2 regions of the Streptomyces sp. NBC_00328 genome follow, and region 1 is predicted to be linked to the other one. Evidence: riboswitches for the same ligand, from Rfam matches in the RefSeq annotation. Region 1 holds a riboswitch; the other holds the start of a gene.

Region 1 (7,534 bases):
GCGCACGAGCGCGGGCACTGCGGCCGTGTCCCAGCCACGCTCCTCCATGCCCAGCGCCGCCCGGCGGCACAACTGCTCCAGCAGGTCGATCGCGTCGGCCGCCGTACGGGCCGGGCCCTCGACCAGGTCCGTCAGTTCGACGGACACCTTCGCCGGAGCGCCCGGCTCGGCGAGCAACTCCTTCTCCACCAGGCCGAAGTGCTCGGCGAGGCAGGCGCGCAGACCGGGCAGCGCGTTCGCCGCGCCGCCCCACACCTGCGAGGCGCGCAGCACGGCGAGCACGAGGTTCACCCGCGGCTCGGCCTCCGGACCGCCGCCCAGGATGTGCAGGCCGTCGCGGATCTGAACGTCCTTGATCTCGCACAGATAGCCGTCGATGTGCATCACGAACGAGTCGAAGTCGCCGTCGTCCGGCTGCTCGTCGACGTGCAGGTCGTGATGCAGCTCGGCCGCCTTGACCAGCGTCCAGATCTGCGCCCGGACCGCCGGGGCCTTCGTCGGGTCCAGGTCGGAGACGAGCGCGTACTCGTCGAGGAGCTGCTCCAGTTTGGCGAGGTCCCCGTAGGTGTCCGCGCGGGCCATCGGCGGTACGAGGTGGTCGACGACGGTGGCGTGCCCGCGGCGCTTGGCCTGCGTGCCCTCGCCGGGGTCGTTGACGATGAACGGGTAGACCAGGGGGAGTTCGCCGAGAACGGCGTCGGGGGCGCAGCCGCCGCTGAGCCCGAGGCCCTTGCCCGGCAGCCACTCCATCGTGCCGTGCTTGCCCATGTGCACGACCGCGTCCGCGCCGAAGCTGTTCTCCAGCCAGCGGTAGGCGGCCATGTAGTGGTGCGAGGGCGGCATGTCCGGGTCGTGGTAGATCGCGATCGGGTTCTCGCCGAAGCCGCGCGGAGGCTGGATCATCACGACGACGTTCCCGAACTCCAGGCAGGCCAGCACGATGTCGTCGCCGTCGACGTAGAGGGAGCCCGGAGGCTCGCCCCAGGCCTCCAGCATGCCCTCGCGCAGCGCGGGGTCGAGCGTCTCGAACCAGGCCCGGTAGTCGGCGAGCGGCACCCGCGCGGGGGCGGCGGCGAGCTGCTCCTCGGTCAGCCACTCCACGTCGTGACCGCCGGCCGCGATCAGCCGGTGGATCAACTCGTCGCCGTTGTCCGGGTATTCGGTGAGGGCGTAGCCCGCGTCGCGGAGCGCGTCGAGGACCCGTACGGCGGAGGCGGGCGTGTCGAGACCGACCGCGTTGCCGACCCGCGAGTGCTTGGTCGGGTAGGCGGTGAAGACGATCCCGAGCTTTTTCTCCGCGTTCGGCTTGTGCTTCAACTGGGCGTGCCGCAGGGCGATCCCGGCGACCCGCGCGGCCCGCTCGGGGTCGGCGACGTACACCGGGACGTCGTCCGGACCCTGCTCCTTGAAGGAGAAGGGCACCGTGATGAGACGGCCGTCGAACTCCGGGATCGCGACCTGCATCGCCGCGTCCATCGGGGACAGGGCCGCGTCCGAGGTGTCCCAGGCGCTCTTCGACGAGGTCAGGCAGAGACCCTGGAGGACGGGGATGTCGAGGTCGGCGAGCGCGCCGATGTCCCAGGCCTCCTCGTCGCCGCCCGCGGACGCCTCGGAGGCGTGGGTGCCGCCCGCCGCGAGGACGGTGGCGACGAGCGCGTCGGCCCGGCCGAGGATCTCGTACAGTCCCGGGTCGGCTCCGCGCAGCGAACCGCAGTACACGGCGAGGGCGTTGGCGCCGCGTGCCTCGATCGCGTCGCACAGCGTGTCCACGAACGCGGTGTTCCCGGACAGCTCGTGCGCCCGGTAGAACAGCACACCGACGGTCGGGCGGCCCTCGACGAAGTCGCGCTCGCCGTGGACACCGAACTCGGCCGACTTCCGCGGCTCCTCGAAGCCCTCGCCCGTGAGCAGCACGGTGTCCGAGAGGAAGCGGGCCAGCTCGGCGAGGTTGGCGGGGCCGCCCTCGACGAGATAGCGCAGCGCCTCCGCGACGACACCCGCGGGCACCGACGACTCGGCCATCAGCTCGGCGTCGGGGACGGACTCGCCGCCCAGCAGCACCGTCGGGATGCCGGACGCCTTCAGGAAGGCCAGCCCGTCCTCCCAGGCCCGCTTGCCGCCGAGCAGCCGCACGACGGCCAGGTCCGCGCCCTCGACGAGCGCGGGGAGTTCGCCCGTGACGTCGACCCGGGTCGGATTGCCGATCCGGTAACCGGCGCCACTGGCGCGGGCCGCCAGCAGATCCGTGTCGGCGGTCGACAACAACAACACTGTGCTCATGCGGGTGCTCCCGGTGGGATGAAGGGCAGTCCTTGCGGCGCGCCGGACTCGATGAGCCGCCACAGCGCGTCCGTGTCCGCGTGTTCCTCGATCAGGTCGCCGAGCAGGTCGAGCTGCTCCTCGCGCAGCGCCGCGAACGACGTGTCGGGGGCCGGTACGAAGCGGCGGCCCGCGGCGGCGGCCACCTCGCGCAGGAAGGCCCGCCGGAAACCGTCCGACTCCAGCGAGCCGTGCCAGTGCGTGCCCCAGACGGCGCCGGCCCGGCACCCGTCCAGGCTGTGCCCGTGCTCATCGGAGAAGAACGCCTCGCCACCGGTCACCTCGGCGACTCCGTGATGGATCTCGTACCCCTCGACGTGCTCGCCGAGGGCCTCCCCGACCGGCCGTGCCAGAGTCTTCTCCCGCTCGAACCGCACGCGTACGGGGAGGAGTCCGAGACCCTCGACATGACCGGCGCGGGATTCGACGTCGTCCTCGATGTGCTCTCCGAGGAGCTGGTAGCCACCACAGACGCCGAGGACCGGCCGCCCCTCGGCGGCCCGGCGCGCGATCGCGTCCGCGAGGCCGCGCTCGCGCAGCCACCGGAGCGCCTTCACGGTGCCCCGGGTCCCGGGCACGACGACCAGGTCCGCGTCGGCCAGTTCCTCGGGCCGGTCCACGAACCGCACGACGACACCCGGTTCGGCGGCCAGCGCGTCCACGTCGGTGAAGTTGGACATCAGCGGGACCGCGCAGACGGCGACCCGCAGGATGTCCTCGCCGACGGGGGAGGAGACCGCCGATTCCCGGACCGCACCGCGCAGCGAGACGCGCAGGCCGTCCTCCTCGTCGATGCCCAGACCGTGCTGGAAGGGCAGGACGCCGTAGGAGCGCCGGCCGGTGAGGCCGTGCAGCATGTCGAGGCCGGGTTCCAGCAGACTGACGTCGCCCCGGAACTTGTTGACGAGGAACCCGGCGACGAGCGCCTGGTCCTCCGGCGACAGCAGCGCGACCGTCCCGAAGAACGAGGCGAACACCCCGCCCCGGTCGATGTCGCCGACGACGAGCACGGGAAGCCCCGCGTTCCGCGCCACCCCCATGTTCACGATGTCGGTGCGCCGCAGATTGATCTCGGCCGGGCTGCCGGCTCCCTCACAGATCACCGCGTCATACGTGCCCCGCAACTGAGCCAGACAGTCGAGGACGGTCGCCAGGAGTGCTTCCTGGCGTCCCCCGCGCAGCCTGTCCCCGGCGGAGGCGGAGGACGCGGCGGACGCTTCGGCCGACGGCGGCCGCTCCGCGGGCCCGGCCGTTCCGAAGAACCCGCGCGCGCTCATCTCGCCCACCGGCCTGCCCATCAGGACGACCTGGCTGGTGCGGTCGCCGCCCGGCTTGAGCAGCACGGGATTCATCAGCGCGGTCGGCTCCACGCGGGCGGCCTGCGCCTGCATGGCCTGCGCCCGCCCGATCTCGGCGCCCTCGCGCGTCACGAACGAGTTCAGGGACATGTTCTGCGCCTTGAAGGGCGCGACCTTGACGCCCTGGCGCGCCAGCCACCGGCAGATCCCGGCGGTCACGACACTCTTTCCGGCGTCCGAGGTGGTCCCGGCGATCAGCAGCCCGCCGCTCATGCGGTGCGCCCCTTCCTGGTGGCCGGAACCCGTCCGGTTCCGGTGAGCAGAACCCGTCCGGCGGCGCTCACGCCGAGCGCGAGCCAGCCCACGCGCCGGGACAGCCGTACGGCCCGTTCGATGTCGTGGACGTGGACGGCGCGCCCCGCGCCGTTGAGCACGGGACGGTGCTCGACACGTCCGCCGTACGAGAGGGTGCCGCCGAGCCGCACGCCGAGCGCGCCCGCGAACGAGGCCTCCACGGGCCCGGCGTTGGGGCTCGGATGCCTGCGGGCGTCCGCGCGCCAGGCGCGTACGGCACCGCGCGGGTCGGATCCGGCCACGGCCGCGAGGACGGCGGTCAGCCGGGCTCCGGGCCAGCCGGCGACGTCGTCGAGCCGGGCGGAGGCCCAGCCGTAGCGCCGGTGGCGGGGGGACTTGTGTCCGACCATCGCGTCGAGCGTGTTCACGGCGCGGAAGGCGACGAGTCCCGGCACACCGCCGACGGCGCCCCAGACCAGAGCGCCCACGACGGCGTCGGAGGTGTTCTCGGCGACGGACTCGACGACGGCGCGCGCGACGCCGTCGGCGTCCAGCGCCTGCGGATCGCGTCCGCACAGGTGCGGCAGCCGCTCCCGGGCCGCGTCGAGATCACCGGCCGCGAGCGCGCCGCCGACCGCCCGCGCCTCGCGGCCGAGAGAGGTGCCTCCGACGACTGCCCAGGTGGCGGCGGCGGTCAGAGCGACCGAGGCGGTACGGGAGCGGCGTACGGTACGGCTCGCGAGCGCGGCCAGTCCGGTGGCGCCGCCGACGCAGACGGCCGTGTGCAGCGCGCCCCACCCGCGGTGGTCGCGCCACAGTGTCCGCTCCACGGTCGCGGCGGCCCGCCCGAAAGCGGCGACCGGATGCCCTCGGCGGGGATCGCCGAGCAGCAGGTCGCCGAGGAGGCCGGCGGCGGCGCCGTACGCGAAGACGCGATCGGCACGCACGCGGTCAGCCGGCCGTGGGGTGGAGCGGAACCCTCGTACTCAGCGAAACGGGCAACGGGCAGCCGCGCATGGCGATATGTCCTCACTCAGGGTGTCCACGCCCTGGTTCGACGAGACCGGCGGTGAGAGTTCCTGGCTCCCGGGGAGTTTCTTCCCCGATGACAGTGGCGGGACCGCGCCGGATTCGCACCGGCTTCCTCTCATGCCGCCGTACTTGGCTCCGGCAGTCCACCACGGGGTGAGAACGGCCGTCAACTGGCTGTTGACCTGCGGAGGGACAGTGTGCGCAGGCCCACATACGCGTGGGGGCGGGACGGCATACGCGTGGGGTGCGGGACGGTGGTCCGTCCCGCACCCCACGCGCGGTACCGCTCGGAGGCAGCCCGGTTCCGGGCGGCGCCTGCCGGCTACTTGGTGATGATCAGGGAGATGCCGTACGCCACCGCCGCGGCGCAGGCCGCGAAGCAGACGTACGCGCCGGTGGCCGCCGCGACCGCGGAACCGCCCTGGGCGGACTCCTTCTTGGAGAGGCCGGCGACACCGAGGGTGAAGAGGGCGACGAGGGCCACGGTCACTCCGAGGCTGACCCCGAAGACGGACCCGAGGGCTGACCAGTCGATGCTCATGCTGTTTCTTCCTTCGGTTCTCAGGCCACTCGGGACGGCGCCGGCGGGTTCACCGCGGGCTCGGCCGGAGCCGGGATGGTGGCCGTGAGGCCATCGGCCACGGTGCCGGCCGGGGGCGGGGTGACGGCGGCGATGGCCTGGGTCACCACACCGGCGGGCTCCTCGGTGTCGTTCACGTTGTTGTGGTCGATCACCTCGCGGCGCGAGCGGCGCCAGATCGCGAAGCTCGAACCGACCAGGAAGACGGCGACCAGCGTGGTGCCCCAGGCGCCGAAACCGGTCACCCATTCGGCGAGCGCGCCGACCAGGGCGGCGGCGGGCAGCGTGAGGACCCAGGCGACGACCATGCGCTTGGCGGTGGACCAGCGGACCACACCGCCCTTGCGGCCGAGACCGGCGCCCATCACGGACCCGGAGACCGAGTGCGTGGTGGAGAGGGAGAAACCGATGTGCGAGGAGGCCAGGATGACCGTCGCCGCGCTGGTCTGGGCGGCGAAGCCCTGCTGCGGCTGGAGGTCGGTCAGGCCCTTGCCCATCGTGCGGATGATGCGCCAGCCGCCCAGGTAGGTGCCGAGCGCGATGGCCAGACCGGCGGAGAGGATGACCCAGACCGGCGGGTCGGAGTCGGGAGCGACGGCGCCACCGGCGACCAGGGCCAGGGTGATGATGCCCATCGTCTTCTGCGCGTCGTTGGTGCCGTGGGCCAGCGAGACCAGGCCCGCGGAGGCTATCTGGCCGACGCGGTAGCCCTTCTTGGTGGCCTTGGTGTCGGCGTTGCCACTGAGCTTGTACGACAGGCGGGTGGCGAACATCGCGGCCAGACCGGCGACGATCGGGGCAGCGACGGCGGGCAGGAGCACCTTGCCGACCAGGACGTCCCCGTGCACGGCGCCGGTACCGGCGGAGGCGATGGTGGCGCCGACCAGGCCGCCCATGAGGGCGTGCGAGGAACTGGACGGGAGTCCGACGAGCCACGTCACCAGGTTCCAGAGGATCGCGCCGACGAGCGCGGCGAAGATCACTTCTGGCTGGATGCCGGATTCATCGACGAGGCCTTTGGAGATCGTGTTGGCGACCTCCACCGAGAGGAAGGCGCCGACAAGGTTGAGGGCGGCGGACATGGCCACCGCGACCTTGGGCTTGAGTGCGCCGGTCGAGATGGTGGTGGCCATCGCGTTGGCGGTGTCGTGGAAACCGTTCGTGAAATCGAACACGAGAGCGGTGACGATCACGATTCCGAGGAGGAGCGTGATGTGTTCCATTTACCCAGGCTTCTGTTGGACGTCAGTGGCAGGGGGAACGTAGGCAACCTGGATGAACGGAAGGTGAACTGAGTCGGACTTGACGGTGTCCTGAATAGCGGATCGTCATTCCGCTTGCGTCGACGGGAGGCTTGCCGGGTTCGAACGGATTCGGAATTCCGTACTCCGCTTGGGGTCGGGGCTCGTGGTGGAGTGTCCTGGTCGGGGCAGGTTTGAGCGGTGAGATCCCTGTCACTCGCAGGCTGTAGCCGTGGTCACAGCGCCCGGAAGCCCGAAAGGGCCACCCTGTCGATGGAGTCCGAGCGCCGGTCGGTCCGTAGTGACCCGACCACGGGGTGTGATCCGCGGCAAATGTCCGACCGGGGTGCCGTGGGCGTTCTCTCGGTTGCATGTGATGCACATCACATACAACCGTGGGCTGTTGGCGGCCCGCAGCCGCCCCGAAGCCCGCTCGCGCGGGTGTGTGGAAAGCGGTGCCTGGCAGGATCGCGTCATGACTGAGCCGCACCGGGACGCACGGGTCGGGCACGAGCACGCACGGACGACGGGCGAGGCCCACGAGCGAGACGAGCGAGACGGGCGTGACGGGCCGCACGCGCGGGACACCCTCCGGCGGGCCTGGGACGAACTGGTCTCCACCGCCCGGCGCACCGTCGCCGACGGGCTGGTCGTCGGCACCTCCGGCAACGTCTCCGTCCGCGTCGGAGACACCGTCCTGGTCACGCCCACGGGCGTGCCCTACGACCGGCTGACGCACGACGACATCGTCGGCGTCGGCCTCGACGGCC
Region 2 (7,534 bases), 5.4 Mb from region 1:
CACTTGTCGTACCTGCCCTTGTTGAACGCGGCGTGCCCGTCGCTCCAGCCGTGCGGGAGGTCCTTGATGAACGCGAGACCGAGGTCGTCCAGCTCCGGGCGGAAGGGGAGCACGTCCTTGGTGCCGTCCGACTGGTACCAGACCGGCTTGGTGCCGGCCGGGCTCGCCGGACGCGGGTCGCCGAAGCCGCGGACGCCTCTCATCGAGCCGAAGTAGTGGTCGAACGAGCGGTTCTCCTGCATCAGGACGACGATGTGCTCGACATCCTCGATCGTGCCCGAGCGTCGGTGCGCCGGCACGGCGGCCGCGCGCTGGACGCTGCCGGAGAGCGCGGTGAACGCCGCTGTACCACCGGCGAGCTGGAAGAATCGGCGCCGATTCACTTGAGGCATGAGTGGGTGACCTCTTGTCCTGACGGGCCCATGGGCCGGAGGTTGACGGAAGGTGCGCGAAGGAAGCTTTCCAAGCGCACCGAACGTCGGGAAAGGGCGCCCTGTCCCTCGCGTGAAGGTCGGCGGTACGCGAGACGAACGGTTCCGGACCGGGCCTAAGCTCCGGCGGCGAACAGGGAGAACACGCCGATCCCGACACCGGCGATGACCAGCGCAATGATCAGCGCGAAGCCGAGGAACGCCAGAAGGCAGCCGAGTTCCCGCTGCGCCGTCCGGTCGCCGGGCAGGGCGACCGTGGCCCCTTCCGGGTCCTCCGGCAGATACGAGACGGTGAACAGGTCGCCCGGCATGGTGGTGTTCGGAGCGGTGTCCTCGAACCGGACCTGCCGGCCGTCGTGGGTGACGTACTCGAAGAGGTAGTAGCGCCGCATCGAGGTGCCGTACCCCCCGCCCGAGCGCCGCACGGTTTCGATCCTTATGCATCTGCCCTCGGTGCGCAGCCCGCGCTGTTGCGCCCGCGTCCGCCGACGGACCTTCCTGACCGCTATCACGCCTCCGGCGACCGGGGCGATCACGATGACGGACACGAGCGCGACAAAGACAAGGAGGGCGAAGATCATTCCAAGTTTCCTTTCCAGCATGGGGTACTGACGGCACGTCGGAGAACGTGCGTCCAAGGGAAGCCGGGCGCTCCACCGGAACGCCGCACCGGACAGGGCGGGTTCACCCGGCCGGCAACGACGCGCCCGGGGCTCGGCCGGCCCGGAGACCACCACCCGCCTCTGCCGTGAGAGCGGGTCACATGGGTCCCCTGCACGTCAGGACGGACGCCGGGCCACTCGCGTTCCATCGGAACCGCCGCAGAGTCGACGGATGTCCCGCGCCCGAGGCGGGGCTTGACGAGAGCAGGCATCAAGGAGCGGGTGCATCCGTGGCGGCGCCGCCGGTGCCACGGGCCAGGGCGAGGGGCGGCCTGCGGGATGGTCGCAATGCGAGTGCACTGCGCACGCGGTACTTCATTAGCGGTCAACTAGCGGCAAATCCGCTGTACCGCACATTCCGTCCATAGACTCACGCAACACCCCCTCGAAATATGCCATTTGGAGGTTTCACTTGCCACGTCCACCCCTCGGCGACGAGCGACACCGGACCGTGTCCGCCGACCTCCACCGGATCGTCCGGGTGCTCGACCCGTACCTCATCGACCGCCGGGCCGGCTCGTCGCGTCGGCATCGGTCCCGCGAGCACGGGCTCCCGGCCCTGCTGCTGGCCCGGGTGGCGGTCGGTGGCGCGGTCACGGACACCGCGGAGCCGGATCCGGGGCTCACCCCACTTGTGCTGGACTACATGGAGCGCCTCAAGTCCTCCGGCGACGGGGCCCACCAGGACGGTACCCACTTCGCCCCGTACGCGGTCGTCGGCGACGTAGGGCCCGACCAGCCCCGCGTGCGGGAGGACGGGCCGCACCTGCTCCTGCTGGAGGACGTGGCGGAGCAGCTGAGGGAGTCCATGCCGGAGGGTGCCGGGGCGCTGCGGCTGCCCGAGTTCGACACCTGTCTCTCGGTCCTGCGCGCCACCGTCCAGGAAGTCGACGCGGCGGGCCAGCGGCGCGCCCTGCGCAAGCTGCTGTGCGACGCGTACGCCACGAGGTTTCACGAGGCGTTCCCCGTCGCGCAGCTCGGCGAGGCCATGGACGGATGGTGGGGCGCTCCGTTTCGCCTGCTGAGCGTCGTGGCCGGCTGGCTGTGGCGCCGGTGGTACGGCATGCGCGTCGACAGGCGCCACCCGTGGGTGAGCCGCTTGCTGGACGTGCCCGGCCGCAGCTTCCTCAAAGCGGCGGTGCACCTGCGGGTGACGCACCGTCTCGCCCTGGCTCACGAGGCGGCGCAGCCCGCGCAGGCGGTGGAGTCGCGCGAGGAGGAGCTGGTCCGCGAGATCCTGCTCACCGCGTTGATCCGCGACCTGGCGAAGGCGGCCCGGCCCCGTGCGTGGAGTCGCCTCCGCCCCCGGCGCGCATGGCCCTTCGTGGTGCTCCTGCCAGCCGTGGGCGGCGCGGGATCCGCCTGCCGCGAGTTCCTGGACACATACGCCGCGGTCGCCCACGACATCGAGAGCAGTCCGCTGCTGGTGCTGGGCGCGGCCACGGACGAGCTCCCCCCGTACGCCGCGAGTCCGCCCCTTCGGGCGCTGCCCGCGCAGCGAGGTGCCGTCGGCACACGCCCGACAGGTCACGGGGTGACCGCGCAGTTCTCGGCCGCGGTCGCCGGCCACGCCACCGGCACGGTGCGGGTGCTGGCGCTGCCGCGTACCCCGGACGACGGCGCCCCGGCGGCGGAGGTGCCCCTGCCCGCCACGGTGGACTTCCGTTCTCCCCTTGTCCGCGACTGGTGGCGTCCGGTGGCCGCCGCGACCGCCGCGGTGATGCTGGGCGCGGGCGGCCTCGTCCTGTCCCGGGAACTGGTGGAACTCCTCCCCGACGGAAGTCTCGCGGCCTCCTGCCGGCACGTGGGTACCGGAGAGGTCGTCGGCCTGACCGACGGCAACGACGGCTGCGACCTGGCCCACGGCGAGTACGCCGAGGACTTGAGAAAGCTGGAGAAGATCCTCGGCCACCAGAACGCGAAGGTGGACACGGACCGGCCCTACCGCACGGTCGTCTTCTTCGCGCCGCTGAGCGTCGGCTCGACGTCCAAGCGCACCGCGCCCATCGGCTTCCAGACACTGCGCGGCGCGCTGCTCGCCCAGGAGAACGTCAACAGCCGCCGCCTCAAGGCTCAGGTGCCCGTACGCCTGCTCGTCGCCAACGCCGGCGAGTCCTTCCACTACGGCTCGCGCGGCGGCCTGAACCAGAGCAACAAAAGCACTGTGGACGTCGCGAAGATGATCGTCGACCGGGCGGGCCGGGACCACATCGCGGCCGTCATGGGTCTCCACCAGAGCCGTCCGGAGTCCCAGCAGGCCGCGATCGAACTGGGAGCCCAGGGCATCACCGTCCTCGGGACCGGCGTCTCGGGCCAGCGCATGGTCGACGGCGACTCGCCCGTGTCGTACTTCCAGCTCTCACCGCCCGACGCACGCATCGCCGAGGTCATGGCGTCCTTCGCCCGTCACTCGCCTCAGCTGCGCGCTCTGACGGACCCCGCTCCCAGCGACTCCGGTCCGGCCGCCGTCGTGGTCTACGACCCCAAGGACGAGTACTTCAGCGCCGACCTCGCCCACCGGTTCGACACCGCCTACCGCTCGACCGGGCCGGTGCACTTCGTGAAGTACGGCGAGATGGAGAACGGCCGCACCACACGGGCCATCGCCGACACCGTCTGCACACTCGTCCACAGCACAGGCGGCTTCGTCCTGTACGCGGGCCGCTCCAGCGTCATGGAGGACCTCTTCGAGCACATGCAGACCGACCAGGCCTGCCGCGCCCGCGTCGCCCCGGTACCGGTGCTGGCGGAGAGCCCGGCGCCGGACGTGATCCTGCATCCGGACCTGATGCGCAAGGAGTACGGCGCGCTGAAGCTCTTCTACAACCAGTTCAGTCTCCCGCTGCCCGACGGGCCCTTCGGTGAGAGGTTCGGCCGGACCTTCCACCTGTCCGCCGAGAACGACGCCGCGCTCGGATACGACGCCGTCGAAATCCTCACCGAGGCCATGAACGCCATCGTCTCGACGGACCCGGGCTTCTCACCCAGGGCGCTCGTCACCCATCTGCAGGATCCCGGCATCCACAACTACGTGGGGGAATCCGGGGTCATCACCCTGGACAGCGATCACCACTACCCACCGAACAAGGAGATCCACATCCGTGAGATCACCCCCGCCGGAGACAAGCTCACGGACCTGACCTGCGGGGTGCTCTCCCAAGGAGCGAGGAACGCCACGCACTGGGGCCCCGATGACCGTTTCGACTGCCCGGTGGACAGCGTGTCCTGACGCTTCATCAGGCAGCGGCACGAAGCGAAGTGTCCCGCCCTGTGGCGTTCGGGCCTCCGGTCTCGCGGCTCAGCGTCCGGATCACGGATGTGCCGCCCCCTTCGGCACGTCACCCCGTAGGGTGGCTGGTGCAGCTGGTTCGCCCCGTCCGCCAGGCGGGATGCGTCGCAAGAGGGAACCCGGTGGGAATCCGGGACTGCCCCGCAGCGGTGAGCGGGAACGACCGCCGTCATACGCACTGGACCCGACGAACAGGGTCTGGGAAGCGACGGCCAGTAGGTGTCCTCCGCCAGGAAGACGTGCCCGCAAGTCCGAAGACCTGCCCGCTGCCCGCGCACGAACCACTCGTGCGCGGACATCCCGGTGACCTCGTGGGCGGGTCGGCGTACATATCGGCGGATGACCGCGCTGTTCCGAGCCGTGTCGCTTCCGTCCGGTTCGTCGCCCCTTCGCACTCGCGTCCCGTTGCCGGGATCTCAGGGATTCATCTCGCGAAGGAGATCTCCGTGACCACCAAGCCCGCAGCCGCGGCAGCACGGGCCACCGTGTACGGCTACCCGCGCCAGGGTCCCAACCGGAAACTGAAGAAGGCGATCGAGGGCTACTGGAAGGGCCGCGTCACCGCCGACGCCCTCCGCGCCACCGCCGCCGAACTGCGTCGCACGAACTGGCGCGAGCTGGCCGACGCCGGCATCGACGAGGTGCCGACCGGCGACTTCTCGTACTACGACCACGTCCTCGACACCACCGTCATGGTCGGCGCGATCCCCGCCCGCCACCGCGCCACGGTCGACTCGGACGCCCTGGACGGCTATTTCGCCATGGCGCGCGGCACCCAGGACGTGGCGCCGCTCGAGATGACGAAGTGGTTCGACACCAACTACCACTACCTGGTGCCCGAACTGGGCCCGGACACCGTCTTCGCGGCCGACTCCACCAAGCAGGTCACCGAGCTGAAGGAGGCACTCGCCCTCGGGCCGAGCGCCCGCCCGGTTCTGGTCGGCCCGGTCACCTACCTCCTCCTGTCCAAGCCCGCCCCGGGCGTGCCGGCGGACTTCGACCCGCTCACCCTCCTCGACCGGCTGCTGCCGGTGTACGCCGAGGTCCTCGCCGACCTGCGCGCGGCGGGCGCGGAGTGGGTCCAGCTGGACGAGCCCGCCCTCGTCCAGGACCGGACCCCGGCCGAGCTGGACGCCGCGGCGCGCACCTACCGCGGGCTCGGCGCGCTCACCGACCGGCCGAAGCTCCTGATCGCCTCGTACTTCGACCGGCTCGGCGACGCCCTGCCGGTACTGGCCAAGGCTCCGGTCGAAGGTCTCGCCCTGGACTTCACCGAAGCCGCCGCCGCCAACCTCGACGGCCTCGCCGCTGTCGGCGGCCTGCCCGGCAAACGCCTGGTCGCCGGTGTGGTCAACGGCCGCAACATCTGGGTGAACGACCTGGCCACGTCGCTGTCCACCCTCGGCACCCTGCTCGGCCTGGCCGACCGGGTCGACGTGTCGGCCTCCAGCTCCCTGCTCCACGTCCCGGTCGACGCGGCCCTGGAGCGGGACATCGAACCGCAGATCCTGCGCTGGCTCGCCTTCGCCCGCCAGAAGACGGCGGAGATCGTCACCCTCGCCAAGGGCCTCACCCAGGGCACCGGAACGATCGCGGGCGAACTCGCCTCCAACCGTGCCGATCTGGCCTCCCGCGCGAACTCGCCGATCACGCACGACCCCGCGGTACGGGCTCGCGCCGCCGCCGTCACGGACGCCGACGCCCGCCGGTCCCAGCCCTACGGCGAGCGCGCCACGGCCCAGCGGGCCCACCTCGGTCTCCCGCTGCTGCCGACCACCACCATCGGCTCCTTCCCGCAGACCACCGAACTGCGCACCGCCCGCGCCGACCTGCGCACCGGCCGCATCGACACGGCCGGTTACGAGGAGCGCATCAAGGCCGAGATCCAGGAGGTCATCTCCTTCCAGGAGAAGACCGGTCTCGACGTCCTCGTGCACGGCGAGGCCGAACGCAACGACATGGTGCAGTACTTCGCCGAGCAGCTCACCGGGTACCTGGCCACGCGGCACGGCTGGGTGCAGTCCTACGGCACCCGCTACGTCCGCCCGCCGATCCTGGCCGGCGACATCACGCGGCCCGAACCGATGACGGTGCGCTGGACGACGTACGCCCAGGCCCTGACCGATCGGCCGGTCAAGGGCATGCTCACCGGGCCGGTCACCATGCTCGCCTGGTCCTTCGTCCGCGACGACCAGCCCCTCGGCGACACCGCCCGCCAGGTCGCCCTCGCCCTGCGCGACGAGGTCAACGACCTGGAGGCGGCGGGCAGTTCGGTGATCCAGGTCGACGAGCCGGCCCTGCGCGAGACTCTTCCCCTGCGCACCGCCGACCGGCCGGCCTACCTGGCGTGGGCCACCGAGGCGTTCCGGCTCAGCACCAGCGGGGTGCGCCCGGACACACAGATCCACACGCACATGTGCTACGCCGAGTTCGGGGACATCGTCCAGGCCATCGACGACCTGGACGCCGACGTCATCAGCCTGGAGGCCGCCCGCTCCCACATGCAGGTGGCCCGCGAACTCGCCGCGCACGGCTACCCGCGCGAGGCGGGACCCGGCGTGTACGACATCCACTCCCCGCGCGTCCCCACCGCGCAGGAGGCCGCCGAACTGCTGCGGGCCGGACTGAAGGCGATCCCCGCCGAACGGCTGTGGGTGAACCCCGACTGCGGCCTGAAGACCCGCGGCTGGCCCGAGACCCGAGCCTCCCTGGAGAACCTGGTCGCCGCCGCCCACGCGGTACGCGGCGAACTGCCCGCCTCCTGAGCCGTACCTTCGAGCGGCCGGGGCGCCACGCCCGCCCCGGCCCCCGGCCGGCGGCTGAACCACGGAGCGGTCCCGGTCGAATCGTCCATGGGCCTCTGCGGGCGAAAGGGCTCCCGCAAGTCACGTCCTTGCGGGAGCCGAAGGGCCCTCTTGTGTTCCGAAGGGTTCAGTTCGCGGCCGGAACCGCTCGCCCGGAGGCGACCGCCGCGGGCTTCGGGTTGAGCAGACGCTCGGCCAACTCGCCGAAGACGAGGCCGAATCCGCCCCACAGGACGGTCTGGATGGCCAGCGCGGAGAGCCTGAACCGCCACAGCAGGGTGGCCGGGAATTCCCCCGGCACCTCGTTGATCACGGGCAGGAACTCGTAGGCCAGACCGATCACCACAG

Evidence for each region. Region 1 has a riboswitch for cobalamin ahead of OG485_RS12170 (cobalamin biosynthesis protein). Riboswitches for the same ligand answer to the same signal wherever they lie in the genome.
Region 2: linked by a shared signal. The riboswitch ahead of metE (5-methyltetrahydropteroyltriglutamate--homocysteine S-methyltransferase) and the one ahead of OG485_RS12170 (cobalamin biosynthesis protein) in region 1 are both predicted to bind cobalamin.

Annotation. Positions count from the first base shown of each region.
Region 1 covers NZ_CP108013.1:2,768,973-2,776,506, reverse strand. Annotated here, with positions in the region: gene cobN (cobaltochelatase subunit CobN) at 1-2,280, opposite strand, end outside; gene OG485_RS12175 (cobyric acid synthase) at 2,277-3,890, opposite strand; gene OG485_RS12170 (cobalamin biosynthesis protein) at 3,887-4,858, opposite strand; cobalamin riboswitch at 4,966-5,106, opposite strand; gene OG485_RS12165 (hypothetical protein) at 5,266-5,484, opposite strand; gene OG485_RS12160 (inorganic phosphate transporter) at 5,505-6,746, opposite strand; gene OG485_RS12155 (class II aldolase/adducin family protein) at 7,240-7,534, shown strand, end outside.
Region 2 covers NZ_CP108013.1:8,190,074-8,197,607, reverse strand. Annotated here, with positions in the region: gene OG485_RS35875 (phosphocholine-specific phospholipase C) at 1-392, opposite strand, end outside; gene OG485_RS35870 (DUF3592 domain-containing protein) at 548-1,012, opposite strand; gene OG485_RS35865 (ABC transporter substrate-binding protein) at 1,506-4,322, shown strand; cobalamin riboswitch at 4,441-4,663, shown strand; gene metE (5-methyltetrahydropteroyltriglutamate--homocysteine S-methyltransferase) at 4,829-7,147, shown strand; gene OG485_RS35855 (CbtA family protein) at 7,314-7,534, opposite strand, start outside.